3 regions of the Rahnella sp. CJA17(1/100) genome follow, and region 1 is predicted to be linked to each of the others. Evidence: predicted binding sites of a transcription regulator. Region 1 holds the regulator's gene; each other region holds the start of a gene.

Region 1 (5,089 bases):
GAGCTGCATGAGTTCGGTTTGACGTTTCTGTAACACTACCTGCGGGTACTGTTTTTCCAGTTCAGCCTGACGTTGTTGTGCAACGTTAAGGGCTTCAGTCAGCGCGGCCTGACGGGTGTGATGCTGGCGGCTTTCCTCATCCAGTTTCTGACGTTCCGCCGTGATTTGCTGCAGCGTCGCGCTATGTTCACCAGCCTGTTTCTGCGACTCGCTGACCGCCTGTTGTGTTTCCACCAGCGATTTGCGCCATTGCGCGATTTCGCTATCCAGTGGCAGGATTTTTTCTTCGATCAGCGTCTGCATCTGACGCTGTTCTTCCGCCTGTTTCTGCCGCGCAGTGTGCGCCTGTTCCACCGCCAGACTCAGCGGCGTCATCTGTGCAATCTGCTGCTCCTGCTGCTGCGTCAGTTGTATCAGTAATTGCTGAAGGCGCTGCGCGTCATCCTGACAGCGCTGGCGATCATTGAGTAACGGACGCAGTTTTTCTGCCGGTTCGCTGCGCGCCAGTTGCTGTAACTGCGGCGCGGCGGCCAGATTTTCCTGCTCTGCGGCGGTCAGTTGTTGCTGAGACTGCTGCTGTTTTTGCTGCACCTGCTGCCACTGTTGCAGCCAGTTCAGATCCTGCTGGCGCTGCTGCGCCTGCTGACTGAGCGTGATTTCCTGCGTGTTCAGTTCAGCACGTTGTGCTTCGAGCGTCTGGCGCTGTTCTTCGCTGAGCAGTTCGATTCCGGCCATACGCTGATGCAGACCGTCCAGCGCAATGCGCGCTTCTTTATGTTGCTCAAACACGCGTTGAGAAAGCAGCCCGTAAATCTCGGTGCCGGTCAGTTCTTCCAGCAATTCGGCGCGGTCGTTGGCATCGGCATTCAGAAACGCGGCGAACTGCCCCTGTGAAAGCATCATGGATTTGGTGAAACGGCCGAAATCCAGCCCGGTCAGTGTGGCGATGGCATCGAGTTTATCGCGCACTTTATCGGCCAGAATTTTGCCGTCGGCCAGCAATGCCAGCTCCACTTTCGGTGCCTGCAGATTGCCGTCAGGGGAATTTTTGGCGCGGCGCTGGCTCCAGAACGCGCGGTAACCCACACCTTTGACTTCAAACTCCACTTCGGCCAGCGATTCTGCGGTGTGGCGGGTCATCAGTTCATTCTGGCTTGGTGTAATGTTCAGCCTTGGCGTCTGATGATAAAGCGCCAGACAAATGGCATCGAGCAGGGTGGTTTTCCCCGCACCGGTCGGACCTGTGATGGCGAATAATCCGTTGCTGGCAAACGGCTCGGCGGTGAAATCAATTTTCCATTCGCCTTCCAGCGAGTTCAGGTTTTTTAAACGCAGGCTGAGAATTTTCATTGTGCGCCGTCCTCCGCGTTCTGACCGTTGTTAACCTGTTCAACCACCTGCGCAAACAACGTGCGCATCCGAGCCTGACGCGGCTCGTCAGGGTCCGGTTCCAGCGCCAGTCGTCGTTCAAACACGTCGCTGACGCTCAGTTCGCTGAGGGTTTCTTTTTCCTGCTGCTCAATACTGTTGATGCGCTGTTCTTTGCTGCGGCGTAACAGCACGACTTCTACCGGCAGATCTTCCGTCAGCGCCTGAATGCGTCGCTGGATGTCGCTGAGATAATCCTGGGTGGAGACTTCAATATCGAGCCACACCGGTTTGGCCGGATCACCGCCTTCGAACTGTGCCAGTTGGTGTTCAATCTCCACCAGCGAGCCTTTGATTATCTGCATCGGCTGGAAAACCGGGATTTCCAGTGTGTCGATGGCGTTGAGCGTCGCACCATCAAAATCAAGTAAGTACACACTTTTAGCTTTGCTCAGTTCGTCAAAACTCAGGGCAATCGGCGAGCCGCTGTAACGGATATGTTCGGTTTTGGCGACGCATTGTGCACGGTGAATATGACCCAGTGCCACATAATCGACCGGCGGAAAGGCCTGCGCCGGAAACGCATCGAGCGTACCTATATAGATGTCGCGCACGGAATCAGAGGTACTGACGCCGACAGTCGTCAGATGGCCGGTCGCAATAATAGGCAGCGGCATGCCCAGTTCGTCACGTCTGGCCTGAGCAGCCTGCCAGAGCGCGTCATAATGCGCGGCGATGGCTTCCTGCAATGCCAGTTGCTTGTCGCTGCCGGACTGTCCCGCCTGGCTGGCGAGCAGATCACGCGGGCGTAAAAACGGGATAGCGCACAGTATCGCGCCGGGTTTCCCGTCACGCTGACTGAGCACTAAAATCTGTTCAGAAAGGTTTTCACCGACGGTGGCAATCACCCGCGTATTCAGGCAGGACAGGAGCTCGCGCGATTCATTGAGCGTGGCGACAGAATCGTGGTTACCAGCCAGCACCACCAGCTGGCAGCCGGTTTGCTGTAATTCCACCACGAAGCGGTTATACAATTCTCGGGCATAACTGGGTGGGGAACCTGTGTCGAAAATATCGCCCGCGACAATCACGGCGTCGACCTGATGTTGTTGCACCTGACCGGTCAGCCAGCGCAAAAATGCCTGATGTTCGGCTGCACGGCTTTTAGTGAAAAAGTACTGGCCGAGGTGCCAGTCTGACGTGTGGATCAGGCGCATGAGACTCCCGTATGAACCCTGGATGACGACAATGGGGTAAAGTATAAACGTCGGCAGGGGAAGCTGTCCCCGATAAATCAGACCAATTTCAGCAAGATGGCCGGAAATTATCTGTCATAGTTGACTGTAATGAACCATTCTTTTCATTCATAAATCTGTCACAAAACTGACGCATAATGGCGCCCGCAATCAAATAAAAGATCGCTAACCTATTGGCAGGACCTACGATGGCTAGACGTATATTGGTGGTTGAAGACGAAGCTCCAATCCGTGAAATGGTGTGTTTTGTACTGGAACAAAATGGCTATCAGGCCGTAGAAGCTGAGGATTTTGATTCAGCGATTGGGCAGCTTGTTGAACCTTACCCTGAACTGATCCTGCTTGACTGGATGTTACCTGGCGGTTCCGGTATTCAGTTTATTAAGCATCTTAAACGTGAGGCACTGACCCGCGAAATTCCGGTGATGATGCTGACCGCACGCGGTGAAGAAGAAGATCGGGTGCGCGGCCTTGAAGTGGGTGCCGATGATTACATCACCAAACCGTTTTCTCCGAAAGAACTGGTTGCCCGCATTAAAGCCGTGATGCGTCGCATCTCGCCAATGGCGGTGGAAGAAGTAATCGACATGCAGGGTTTAAGCCTGGATCCGTCGTCTCACCGGGTGATGGCCAACGAGCAGGCGCTCGATATGGGGCCGACCGAATTTAAGTTATTACACTTCTTTATGACCCATTCCGAACGTGTATACAGCCGCGAACAGTTGCTCAATAACGTCTGGGGCACTAACGTTTATGTGGAAGATCGCACGGTTGACGTGCATATTCGTCGTTTACGTAAGGCGCTGGAAACCAGTGGACATGACAGAATGATCCAGACTGTTCGTGGTACCGGATACCGTTTTTCAACGCGTTATTGAGCCCTCACAGCGGAGAATCTGTGTGCTAGAACGTTTGTCATGGAAACGACTGGCGGGTGAATTGTTTCTCTTTTGCCTGCCAGCGTTAATTCTCGGTATTTTCGTCGGCCATTTCGGCTGGCTCCTCCTGGTGTCGCTGATGGCGGCACTGGGCTGGAATTATTACAACCAGCTTAAACTCTCTCACTGGCTGTGGCTCGACCGCAGCATTACGCCGCCGAATGGGCGCTGGAGCTGGGAGCCGCTGTTTTACGGGCTGAACCAGATGCAGATGCGCAACCGGCGTCGCCGTCGCGAATTAGGCCAGCTCATCAAACGTTTTCGCAGCGGTGCCGAATCGCTGCCGGATGCCGTGGTGCTGACCACTGAAGAAGGCAATATTTTCTGGTGTAACGGACTGGCGCAGGATTTGCTCGGTTTCCGCTGGCCGGAAGATAACGGGCAACATATCTTCAACCTGCTGCGTTATCCGGAATTCCGGCTGTGGATCCAGACCCGCGATTTCAGCCGGGCGCTGAATTTACAACTCAATAATGAGCATTATGTCGAGTTTCGCGTCATGCCTTATTCCGAAGGACAACTGCTGATGGTGGCACGCGACGTGACCCAGATGCGTCAGCTTGAAGGCGCACGGCGTAACTTCTTCGCTAACGTCAGTCATGAACTGAGAACCCCATTGACGGTATTGCAGGGGTATCTGGAAATGATGGAAGACGCCAAGCTGGAAGAGCCTTTCCGCACTAAAGCGCTGGATACCATGCAGGAACAGACGCGGCGGATGGACGGGCTGGTGAAGCAGCTGCTGACGCTGTCGAAAATCGAAGCCTCAGCGAATATTGATTTGCACGAGAAAGTGGATATTCCGGTGATGCTCGGCATGCTCGAACGTGAAGTGCAAACGTTAAGCAACGGCAGGCATGAAGTGGTGTTTCGCGTAAACGACAAGCTGAAGGTCTTTGGTAATGAAGATCAACTGCGCAGCGCGGTGTCGAACCTGGTGTATAACGCGGTTAACCACACGCCAGCGGGGACACGGATTGAAGTCAGCTGGCAACAAACGCCGCATGGCGCACAGTTCCAGATCAGCGACAACGGACCGGGCATTGCGCCGCAGCACCTGCCGCGCCTGACCGAACGTTTCTACCGCGTCGATAAAGCCCGTTCACGTCAGACCGGCGGCAGCGGACTGGGACTGGCAATCGTCAAACATGCGCTCAGCCATCACCACTCAAAACTCGAAGTCATGAGTGAAGTCGGCGTCGGTACCCGGTTTATGTTTACGCTGGCGCCGAAGTTGATTGTTCCTCAGGAACAGGCCAGCCAAAGCGGCGTAAAGGGATAAAAATCAAGCCACAGCAACAAGCTGTGGCTTCTTTTAGCAGATGATCTGTAAACCTTTTTCTTCAATTAGCATCAGTAAGATCAGCGCCGCTCCGGTGGGTTTGGTTTCATCCCGCTCCCATTTTTGAATGCTGTTGGCGGACATATTGATGAGTCTTGCCAGTACGCCCTGACTGATTTTTTCTTTTTCACGCAAAGCTCGAATGCGTTCAGCAGAGCTTTCTGCGAAGGCTTTCAGTCTTTCCT
Region 2 (5,089 bases), on a different contig from region 1:
TGGGGCTGAATACTTACCGCGCCCACCACTTCACCACGACGCAGACGTTCCTGCGTGCGCGTTTCATCTTCCACCTGTAAATTCAGGCGGATAGGGGAATCAACCAGCACTGATTTCAGCGCCGGTAACAGCCAGGTTGCCAGACTGTCGGCATTGACCGCCAGTGAAAGCAGCAGAGGTGTATCATTGCTTTCATTGTTGCTGTCACTGCCAAGCCACTCTTCTTCCAGTAATTCCACCTGATGTAACAAGGCCAGTAATTTCTGTCCCTGTTCAGTCGGCCGGGGTGGAACGGTACGAACCAGCAGCGGCTGGCCGAACAAATTTTCCAGTTGCTTGATGCGCTGAGAGACGGCCGATTGTGTGATGCAAAGCTTCTGCGCTGCGCGCTCAAAACCGCGCTCACGGATCACCGCGTCCAGTGCCTGCAGCGTTCTATAGTCCGGGCGTTTCATCGGAGTTCTGTCCCTTAGATTTAATTTTATCCGAACACTATGCCACAGATTGTCAGGATTTGTGGTGAGGAAAATCTTTGTGTTTGCAGCACAATTGCACTTAATAAGTGTGATCTGGCTGCGGTGTTGTTTATCCAAATTGCCGGGACATGCTTTATAATCACCGGCACTCTTCGTTCCACCGAACTATTCACGCCACTTACGTGTTATCAGACAGAGAAGCCATTATGACGCAGGAAGAATTGAAAAAAGCAGTCGGCTGGGCCGCACTGGATTACGTCACGCCGGGCACCATTGTCGGTGTCGGTACCGGATCCACCGCCGCACATTTCATTGATGCACTGGGTTCCATCAAAGGCCAGATTGAAGGTGCGGTTTCAAGCTCCGATGCTTCTACCGCAAAACTGAAGAGTCTGGGTATTCATGTTTTCGACAGCAATGAAGTGGATTCGCTGGATGTGTATGTCGATGGCGCGGATGAAATCAACGGCTCGATGCAGATGATCAAAGGGGGGGGCGCTGCGCTGACCCGCGAAAAAATCATTGCCGCGATTGCCAAAAAATTCATCTGTATCGTGGATGCTTCCAAGCAGGTTGATGTGCTGGGTAAATTCCCGCTGCCGGTGGAAGTGATCCCAATGGCGCGCTCTTATGTTGCGCGTGAACTGGTTAAACTCGGCGGCCTGCCGGAATACCGCCAGAATGTGCTGACAGACAATGGCAATGTGATCCTTGATGTGCATAACCTGAACATTCTTGATGCCGTCGCGATGGAAAATAAGATCAACAGTATTGCCGGTGTTGTGACTGTCGGCCTGTTCGCCAACCGGGGTGCTGACGTGGCGCTGGTCGGGACTTCTGAAGGTGTCAAAACCGTCAAACTGAAGTAATCAGAATATAAGCAGAAGATCTGGCTGCTTTAGGGCAAGGCAGCCAGCCTAAGCCTCGTCATTGCACTGTCATAACGCAATGTTATGAAGATGATAATTTTCTGACTGAATCATCTTTTCTTCAAAGGCTTTAATTTGGTGACTTATGTCACATTTCTGTATTTCTCCTCCTGAACGTCTGGCACAGTAAAATTGAACCAGCATGAAATGCTAAAAACCGGCAGGCGTGCTGAGCCTTCTGCTGGGGGGCAGGCAATCGTTTGTATTGATGATGGCGGATTTTTTGTTATGTTGACTGTGAGCAGTCATCTTGCAGTTCGAATTCAGCCAGAAAAATATAGGGTCGGGAAATGGCAAAAGTATCACTTGAGAAAGACAAGATTAAATTTTTGTTAGTGGAAGGCGTCCACCAAAGTGCGGTTGATACACTCCGTGCCGCGGGTTACACCAATATTGAATTTCACAAAGGTGCTTTAGACACGCAATCGCTGAAAGAATCGATCCGTGATGCGCACTTTGTTGGACTCCGATCGCGTACTCAGCTGACTGAAGAAGTGTTCCAGGCAGCCGAAAAACTGGTGGCTGTTGGGTGTTTCTGTATCGGCACCAATCAGGTAGATCTGAAAGCTGCGACCCGTCGCGGTATTCCGGTCTTTAACGCACCCTTCTCCAACACCCGTTCGGTTGCGGAAATGGTGCTGGGCGAGATGTTGCTGATGATGCGCGGCATTCCTGAAGCGAATGCGAAAGCGCACCGTGGTGTCTGGAACAAGCTGGCGGTCGGTTCATTCGAAGCGCGCGGCAAGCGTCTGGGTATCATCGGTTACGGCCACATTGGCACGCAGCTGGGGATTCTGGCGGAAAGCCTGGGGATGCGCGTCTTCTATTATGACATCGAAAGCAAACTGCCTTTGGGCAACGCGCAGCCGATTGCCACACTGGAAGAATTGCTCAATACCAGCGACGTGGTCACGCTGCATGTGCCGGAAACAGCCGGAACCAAAGACATGATTTCTGAAGTGCAGCTGGCGCAGATGAAGCCTGGCGCGTTGTTAATCAACGCCTCACGCGGTACCGTGATCGACATTCCTGCTCTGTGCAATGCGCTGCGTAACAAACATCTTTCCGGTGCGGCTATCGACGTCTTCCCGGAAGAACCGGCGACTAACAGTGACCCGTTCAATTCTCCGCTGTGTGAATTCGACAACGTATTGCTGACGCCGCACATCGGCGGTTCGACGATGGAAGCGCAGGAAGGTATCGGCCTCGAAGTGGCAGGCAAACTGGCGAAATACTCTGACAACGGTTCTACACTGTCAGCGGTTAACTTCCCGGAAGCGTCTCTGCCAGCGCATACCGAGAAAGCCAGCCGTCTGCTGCATATCCATGAAAACCGTCCGGGTGTGCTGACCAGCATCAACCAGATTTTTGCGGAACAGGGCATCAACATTGCTGCGCAGTACCTGCAAACCAGTCCAGAAATCGGTTATGTGGTGATTGATGCAGAAACGGATATCAATACGCTGACTACCGCGCTGCAACTGATGAAGGCGATTCCGGGAACCATTCGTGCCCGTTTGCTTTACTGATAAGCCTTTCTGAAACAGACAAAATACCAACCGCCGAAAGGCGGTTTTTTGTTTTATGGCATCAGGGCGTTAAAAAATGTCTGCAGAGGGAATAAAGGGGGGATCAAAACGTCAGAAGTAAAAGGACAGGGTAATCAGACCGCAGAGGATCATTGATGAAAAAGTGATTTCGAACAGGTAGCGGCGCAGCATCATCTGTCAGTACCTCAGGGCAGAAAACGGAGAAAAAAACACCCGGCGAACCGGGTGTTAAATTTTTCAGTCTTGATAAGAGTGAACAGATTCGTTCACAAAGACTTCTTAGTGACTTCTTATGCTGCCGGAGTTGCTTTAGCCGGAGCAGCTTTCTTAGCATGTTTCACGTGCTTTTTAGCCGCCTGCGCCTTCTGAGCAACAGGAGCAGCTTTCTTAGCGTGTTTCACGTGCTTCTTAGCCGCCTGCGCTTTCTGAGCAACAGGTGCCGCTTTTTTAGCGTGTTTCACGTGTTTCTTAGCCGCCTGCGCCTTCTGAGCGACTGGTGCTTTTTTAGCGGCTTTTTTGTGTTTCTTGGCAGCTTGCGCTTTCTGAACAGGTTTCTTGTGTGCTTTATGCTTAGTGGCATGAGCCGGAGCTGCGGTGGTTGTGGTAGCAGCAGGTGCCGGCGTTGCGGTAGTTTCAGCAGCGAAAGCGACAGAAGACAGGCCCATTGCAGCGGCTACAACCAGAGCTAATACTTTTTTCATCTTTAATTCCTCAGGGATCTTGGTTTGTGTGTCTACCCCACTGCGGGGCCGATGTGAGAATAATAGGCGTGACAAACCTTGCTGTCCGTGAGTGATTGGTTTCGGCGTGTAACGGTATGTATAAAGATAAAGTATTATCAATTTCAATTGGTTGGGGTTTTAAAAAGCGAGGGAGAGGTGCGGGTTCCAAGCTTAGTTACAACATACTTATGAGGTGTGCTTTCTATTTCTGGCTGGCACTCTGCTTACCGTGGATTTATATCGTCTGGCATCACCATCTCCACACTTTTCCAGGCGTGATGACCTCAGGTAAAGGCACATCCCAGTGTTCCACCGGTAAAGCATCGACATGCTGACAATCGTGCGCTAATCCGATCGGATACGGCCCGCCTTCTTTCCAGCGCTCAAGTGTGCGGTCATAAAAGCCACCACCCATACCTAAACGTTGCCCCGCACTGTCGAACGCCACCAGCGGCGTCAGGATGATATCCAGCTGCGCCAGCGGGATCACCTGCGTGACATCCAGTTGTGGCTCAAGAATGTTGAGCCGGTTGCGCACCAGCGTCGTATCGGGCGTATAACGCAGAAAAAGCAGATTACCCGGCGAGAAAGGGTGCAGCACTGGCAGACAAAGCTGTTTGCCTTCGTTCCACAAACGGGCGATCAACGGTGCGGTATCCAGCTCACCATCAAAGGACAGAAACAGGGAGACTGAAGTGGCGGACTGAATTTTCGGATGGGTTGCAACGCGTTCTGCAGCCTGCAGCGCAAAATGAGTTTGCTGTTCAGCGGTCAGCGTATTTCTGCGTTGGCGTATTTCACTGCGGATGGTTTGTCGGGCAGAAGCAAAAAGCGGCGTGTAGGGCATAGATACAAACACCAGAAAGGGATGTACCAAAAAGAAAGGGGAATCTCCGAGATGCCGTCGCAGGCTGTAACCCTTGAACCCATGGTTCAAGGTGAACGTGCTGTCGCAATCTTTAGGCTTCTCGGACGGACCGAGCATGCGCACCGATTACGGATCATCACATTCTGTTGGTACTAATTATCGGCTCAGGGGACGGGCCCGCTGGCGAACATCTCAGAGAAATTTTTTACCGTTTCTGACGACCTGTGACCAGTCAGTCAGCAACGTGTGTTATTCGAAAGGCGCCCCTTCACGTTCAGAGATCCGGCCTTGTTCGAGCAATGCCTGCTCGATGGTTTGTTGCAACATCCGTATACGTTGTTCCATATTGGATGCGTAGTCGCGCGTTTTCAACCTTTCCTGAGCAAGTTCGTGACATACGTTCAATGCCGCGATGAATACCAGTTGCTCCGTATTGGTGACTCTAGTGCGAACTTTCAGATCTTGCAACCGCTGATTAAGATCTTCAGCTGCCAGATTCAGTGCTTCCTGTTGTTCTGGCGGACAATTCACCCGTAAAGAGCGA
Region 3 (5,089 bases), on a different contig from region 1:
CATAAACTGGTGGCCTGGAACTCGGCACTGATATACGACATGATTTTCACGCAGCCGGTCTTTTACGAATTCAAAAACCTGCGTGTACCGACCACGCTGATGATCGGCACGGCTGACACCACAGCCATCGGCAGCGATATTGCGCCGCCTGCGGTAAAAGCAAAAATCGGTCATTACAACGTGCTGGGTAAACAGGTTGCGAAGCTTATTCCGCACGCGAAACTGATTGAGTTTAAAGGTCTGGGCCACGCACCGCAGATGGAAGAACCGGAAAGATTCAATGCGACGCTGCTGAAAACGCTGGCGCGCTGATGTTCCTGTCCCCCTGAAACGGTATTCATGAAAAAACCGCAGTCATGACTGAACTGCGGTTTTTTTATGTCTGCGGGTTAACGATTAACGCAGATTGTCCGGGAAGTTAGCCGGTAACTCGCTGGCAGCGCAGTCAATCACGGTGTCATTATCCGCACCACAATCACGCACGAAGGTAATGGTGGCGAATTCGTCGATGACTTCAGTCGGATAAGCGGGTCCGGCATCGCGGTAAGCATTCATCAATGGAATATGTTCGTTCTGGAAGCACACGGTTTTTTCCGGATTGTTCATGATCCAGCGTGGGAAGAAAATGGTGCCGTGGAACACGTTGTCGCCCAGATTCACAATCAGGCTGACATCTGTACCGGTCGGTTCTGTCCAGGAAATTTTGTACACATCAGAAGCCACACGCACGATATAGGCTTTCTGGTCTTTCACCCAGCGGTTGCCGACCAGCCCGCTATGAATGCGGTAATCCAGCGTTTCGGCATTTTTCACATAGATTTCATAATTCCAGCCGTTGTCGTAAGTGTAAACAACGTGTTTGCCGATGAAATTGCTCAGGTCATGTTTATCAAAGTTGCTCATGGTAATTCTCCTTAACGCAGTAACAGGTGAAATGTTTTGTTTCGATGAGGAGAATATTACGCGCTAAAAAATTGATAAAAAAACGCTGATTTCAGATGGAAATAATCTAAAATTCCGATGTGTTTTACCTAAAGGGAGTAAAAATATGGCACTTCCACGCACCACACTTGAGCAGTGGGTGGTATTACAAACGGTGATTGAACAAGGAAGTTACGCGCAGGCCGCAGAGGTACTGAACCGCAGTCAGTCTTCCGTCAGTTATGCCCTGAGTGGATTACAGGAACGTCTCGGTCTGCCGTTGCTGGAGATTCATGGCCGTAAAGCGACGCTGACGGAACAGGGGCGGGCGTTGCTGATGCAGGCCACGCCGCTGATTTCCGCCTTTTTGCAACTTGAGCACCGCGCCGCCGGGCTGAAAGACGGGACGCGCACCGAACTGAGCCTGGTTGTCGACAGTGTCTTTCCCAAATACCGTCTGTTTCGCGCACTCAAAAATTTTCAACAGCAGTTTCCCGATACCCGTGTTCATCTGACAGAAATTCTGCGCGGCGAAAGCCTTAAGCAATTAAATGAACGATCAGCGGATTTATACATCACCACGCTGGCACCGGAAAATGCGATACAGGGGCGCTTCCTGCTTGACGTGGATTTTGTGCCGGTGGCCAAAAGCGATCATCCGCTGATGAGCCTCACCGTTCCGCTGACTGCGCAGGATCTGGCGCGTTTTCCGCTGATTAGCGTGGCCGACCGGCACGCGCCGCGTGCAGAAAATGTGTCATCCGGCCCTGTTGCCAGCTGGACATTCACCACTGTCGGGGCCGCGATGGAAGCCATTGCGGTGGGCGTGGGGTACGGCTGGCTGCCGCTGGAAAGTGTGGAAAAAGCGCTGGAGAGCGGTTTACTCCGACGACTGGAATTATCAGCCAGAACGGTGCGGCAAACGGCTTTGTATATGGTGATGGATAATGAATCTGAGCGGTTTGATAAAACGGTCAGCACGCTGGCAAAAAGCATTCTGACGGAGTGCGGTTTGCTGCCATAACGTTCTGGCAGCAAACCGCTTCAACAGGGACGTGATTACCTTTGTGATGTACGGCAGCCCGCCAGAATATCCAGTTGCGGATCACGTTCCGAGGTTTGCACGTCCATCGCGCTCAGCACGGTGTGGAACAGGTTATCCTGCGAAACGTCTTTGTTCACGGCATACGATTTCAGGCATTGCAGATCAATTCCCTGCGCTTTCACATAACCGCTGGATAACCAGAACAGCATCGGCACGTGTGTCTGTTGCGCCGGTGCCACGCTGTAAGGCGTGCCGTGCAAATACAGGCCATTTTCACCCAGCGATTCGCCATGGTCAGAAAGATAAATCACGGCCACGTTGTACTTATCCTGATACTGCTTCGCCTTCTCAATCACCTGCGACACCGTGTAATCCGTGTAAAGCAGGGTATTATCGTAGGTATTCACCAGTTGTTCCTGAGAACAGTTTTCAATATCGCTGCGCGGGCAGTCAGGTATAAACTTACGGAATTCCTGCGGATAGCGTTTGTAGTAGGTCGGGCCGTGGCTGCCGATCAGATGTAAGCCAATCAGCGTATTTTTGCCGTCAGGTTTGATGTCGTCATCGATATTCTGCATCAGCGCCATGTCGTAGCAGGTATCGCCATCACAGTATTTACCGTCTTTTTTTGTATCGATGGTGATATTCGGCACGCGGTCGCACACGCCTTTACAGCCTTCATCATTGTCTTTCCAGAACACTGAAACACCGGCTTTATGCAGGATATCCAGCAAGCCTTCACTGTTACGGGCGCGGTTGGCGTCGTAGCGGGTGCGCTTCATATTCGAGAACATGCACGGCACAGAAATCGCCGTTGCCGTGCCGCATGACGTCATTTTATTAAAGAACACCACGTCAGGAATAGCCTGTGTGTACTGATTAGTCGGTTTGGCGTACCCCTCAGATGACTGATTTTGCGCCCGCGCGGTTTCCCCAATCACCAGGAACACCAGATTTGGTTTCTGCCCCGGTTGCTGCACCAGTTTTGCATCGTTGCCAATAGTCTGGAACGGCATTTTCGGCGTGAAGTAACGGTGATTGATGTACTGGAACGCGCTGTAGAGGTAGTTTGTCGGCACAATTTCCAGATTCAGGGTGCGGTTGTTACGGCCCACAGAGGCGTAATCTTTGTAAAAAATCCCGGCAATGGAGGCAACCACCAGCAATGAAATCATCATCGACACCAGACGGACACCGAGACGGCGTAACGGCGTTTTTTCATAGCTGACCGGTGTCAGGAAAAGCAAAATAGCGGGCAAAACGCCGGTGAAGACAAACCACAGTATCACTTTCAGATTCAGGTAAGACGACGCTTCAGCCGATTGCGTCTCGAGAATATTTTCGATCATGCCGCGATCAAATACGACCTGGAAGGTCATCATCGCAAAACTGGCGAGGGCACTGACCGGCAGCACGATAATAAAGAATGGCTTAAGCAATGGGCGAAAGCTGAAAGGGGTGAACACAAAGTTCAGTGCGGCAAACAGCGCAACCGGAATGCTCAGGGCAAAAGCCAGGTTGTACGCGGGCAGTGCCTGTAAGATGCGATAAAAATGCAGCAAAATCGGCAGATTAACGATAAAGGTAAAATACAGGGTCAGCAGTAAAGTCAGCGTAAAGTAGCTAATCTTCGGGAATATAGAGCGCAATGAAAACTCCCAACAGGATGGTGGTAGCAGCGTTGATGTGAGGGAAACATAACGATAGAAACGAATATCCAATAGAATATTCATCAAATCTTAAGAAAGCCTTAATCTACCTGTCATAAAATTTTCGTTATGCAGCGTTTCCGAAAAGGTTCAGAAAATAAAAAAAATATAAGAGACCGCCTTTTCGATCCTGAAGCCTTATGCTGTGCGGTGTAGCGATGCGGATGTTCAAGAAACACTCCCCCTTGTTTAAACCTCTCTGAGTGCGTTTCCCTCCGCTCATTTTGATCTTTCCCTGATTATGCCTGTCCGGTTTAATTCACCACTGACTGCCTGCCGGCTGTCAGAAGGATGTTCGTGTTGATTTCATCTTCGGCCACAATTGCGGCCAGCAGTATCATAGAGCCAGGTGTCATTATCGGCCCGCGAGTGGTTATCGGGCCTTTCTGCTTTATTTCCGCCGGTGTGCAAATCGGCGAAGGAACACACATTTCTTCTCATGTCGTTATCAACGGCAATACCAAAATTGGCACGGATAACCAGATTGGCATGGGTTCATCCATTGGCGAGATCAGCCAGGATTTGAAATACGCCGGAGAACCCACCGGGCTGGAAATCGGCAATGGAAACCGCATTGGCCGCCACGTGACACTGCATCGCGGCACCGTGCAGGGCGGTGGTATGACCCGGATCGGGCACCTGAATGTGTTTGAAGGGGGCGTGCATGTCGGCCATGACTGTCAGATAGGAAATGCCACGTTTATCGGCGAACACAGTGCTCTGGCGGGGCATGTTTCATTGGGCAGTGATGCCCGGATTGATGCCCTGAGCGCGGTGCATCAGTTTTGTATTATTGGCATGGGCGTCCATCTCCTTGCTAATACCTGTGTGGTGCAGGACGTGCCGCCTTTTGTGATAGCGGGGGGAAATCGCGCGGTGCCGAAAGGGATAAACGAGCAGGCAACGGAATTTTGCCGGGCCGGCAAAGCGCAGCAAAATGTCATCCGCTATCTGTACGATTTGCTTTATCACCAGCCGGAATCGGTGGAACGGGTGAAGGGGGAGATTGAGCAGCTCAGCGCGGAATATCCGTTACTGTGCCACTTCAATGCATTTTTCCTCGATTCAGCGCGCGGGATTATTCGCTAACGATTTCACGGTAACCCTGCGGCTGAACAGAGGAAGAGGGCTGTCAGGCTTCGAGTGCTAACAGGGCAAAGGTCGCCAGCCAGTGTTCGCCCATGTAGGTGCTGTCGAGATGGTTCAGCGCGCTGTGCAGATGGGCTTCTGCCGTCTGGCGCAGCAAGGCCGCACGCGGATCGCCCGCTGGCAGCGCAGAGGCCAGCGAACGCTGACACCAGGCGCGGCTGAGATTCAGTCCGTCCAGATGGCCAATTTTACCGTCACTGCGGTCAGTGACCGTGGCGGGGGTGAAAAGCGTGGCAGGCTGACTGTGAGCCAGATCCGGCAGGAA

The links. Region 1 encodes PhoB, which activates phosphate uptake and scavenging genes when phosphate is short. Its sites were predicted from a motif close to CTGTCATAAAACTGNCNNAT; they were not measured.
Region 2: serA (phosphoglycerate dehydrogenase) is a predicted target of PhoB. The motif match lies at 1,401-1,420, and genes of this name have one in related genera.
Region 3: AACU55_RS23225 (phosphoethanolamine transferase) is a predicted target of PhoB. The motif match lies at 3,726-3,745, and genes of this name have one in related genera.

What each region holds. Positions count from the first base shown of each region.
Region 1 is NZ_CAWOJA010000010.1:53,176-58,264, forward strand. Features, by position in the region: gene sbcC (exonuclease subunit SbcC) at 1-1,350, opposite strand, end outside; gene sbcD (exonuclease subunit SbcD) at 1,347-2,585, opposite strand; gene phoB (phosphate response regulator transcription factor PhoB) at 2,813-3,502, shown strand; gene phoR (phosphate regulon sensor histidine kinase PhoR) at 3,525-4,844, shown strand; gene AACU55_RS06070 (helix-turn-helix domain-containing protein) at 4,878-5,089, opposite strand, start outside.
Region 2 is NZ_CAWOJA010000005.1:50,784-55,872, reverse strand. Features, by position in the region: gene AACU55_RS03530 (LysR family transcriptional regulator ArgP) at 1-455, opposite strand, end outside; gene rpiA (ribose-5-phosphate isomerase RpiA) at 683-1,345, shown strand; gene serA (phosphoglycerate dehydrogenase) at 1,696-2,934, shown strand; gene asr (acid resistance repetitive basic protein Asr) at 3,246-3,656, opposite strand; gene AACU55_RS03510 (5-formyltetrahydrofolate cyclo-ligase) at 3,928-4,524, opposite strand; RNA gene ssrS (6S RNA) at 4,564-4,747, opposite strand; gene zapA (cell division protein ZapA) at 4,795-5,089, opposite strand, start outside.
Region 3 is NZ_CAWOJA010000073.1:226,728-231,816, forward strand. Features, by position in the region: gene AACU55_RS23210 (alpha/beta fold hydrolase) at 1-312, shown strand, start outside; gene AACU55_RS23215 (phenolic acid decarboxylase) at 397-903, opposite strand; gene AACU55_RS23220 (LysR family transcriptional regulator) at 1,049-1,945, shown strand; gene AACU55_RS23225 (phosphoethanolamine transferase) at 1,981-3,615, opposite strand; gene lpxA (acyl-ACP--UDP-N-acetylglucosamine O-acyltransferase) at 3,976-4,764, shown strand; gene AACU55_RS23235 (DUF2891 domain-containing protein) at 4,808-5,089, opposite strand, start outside.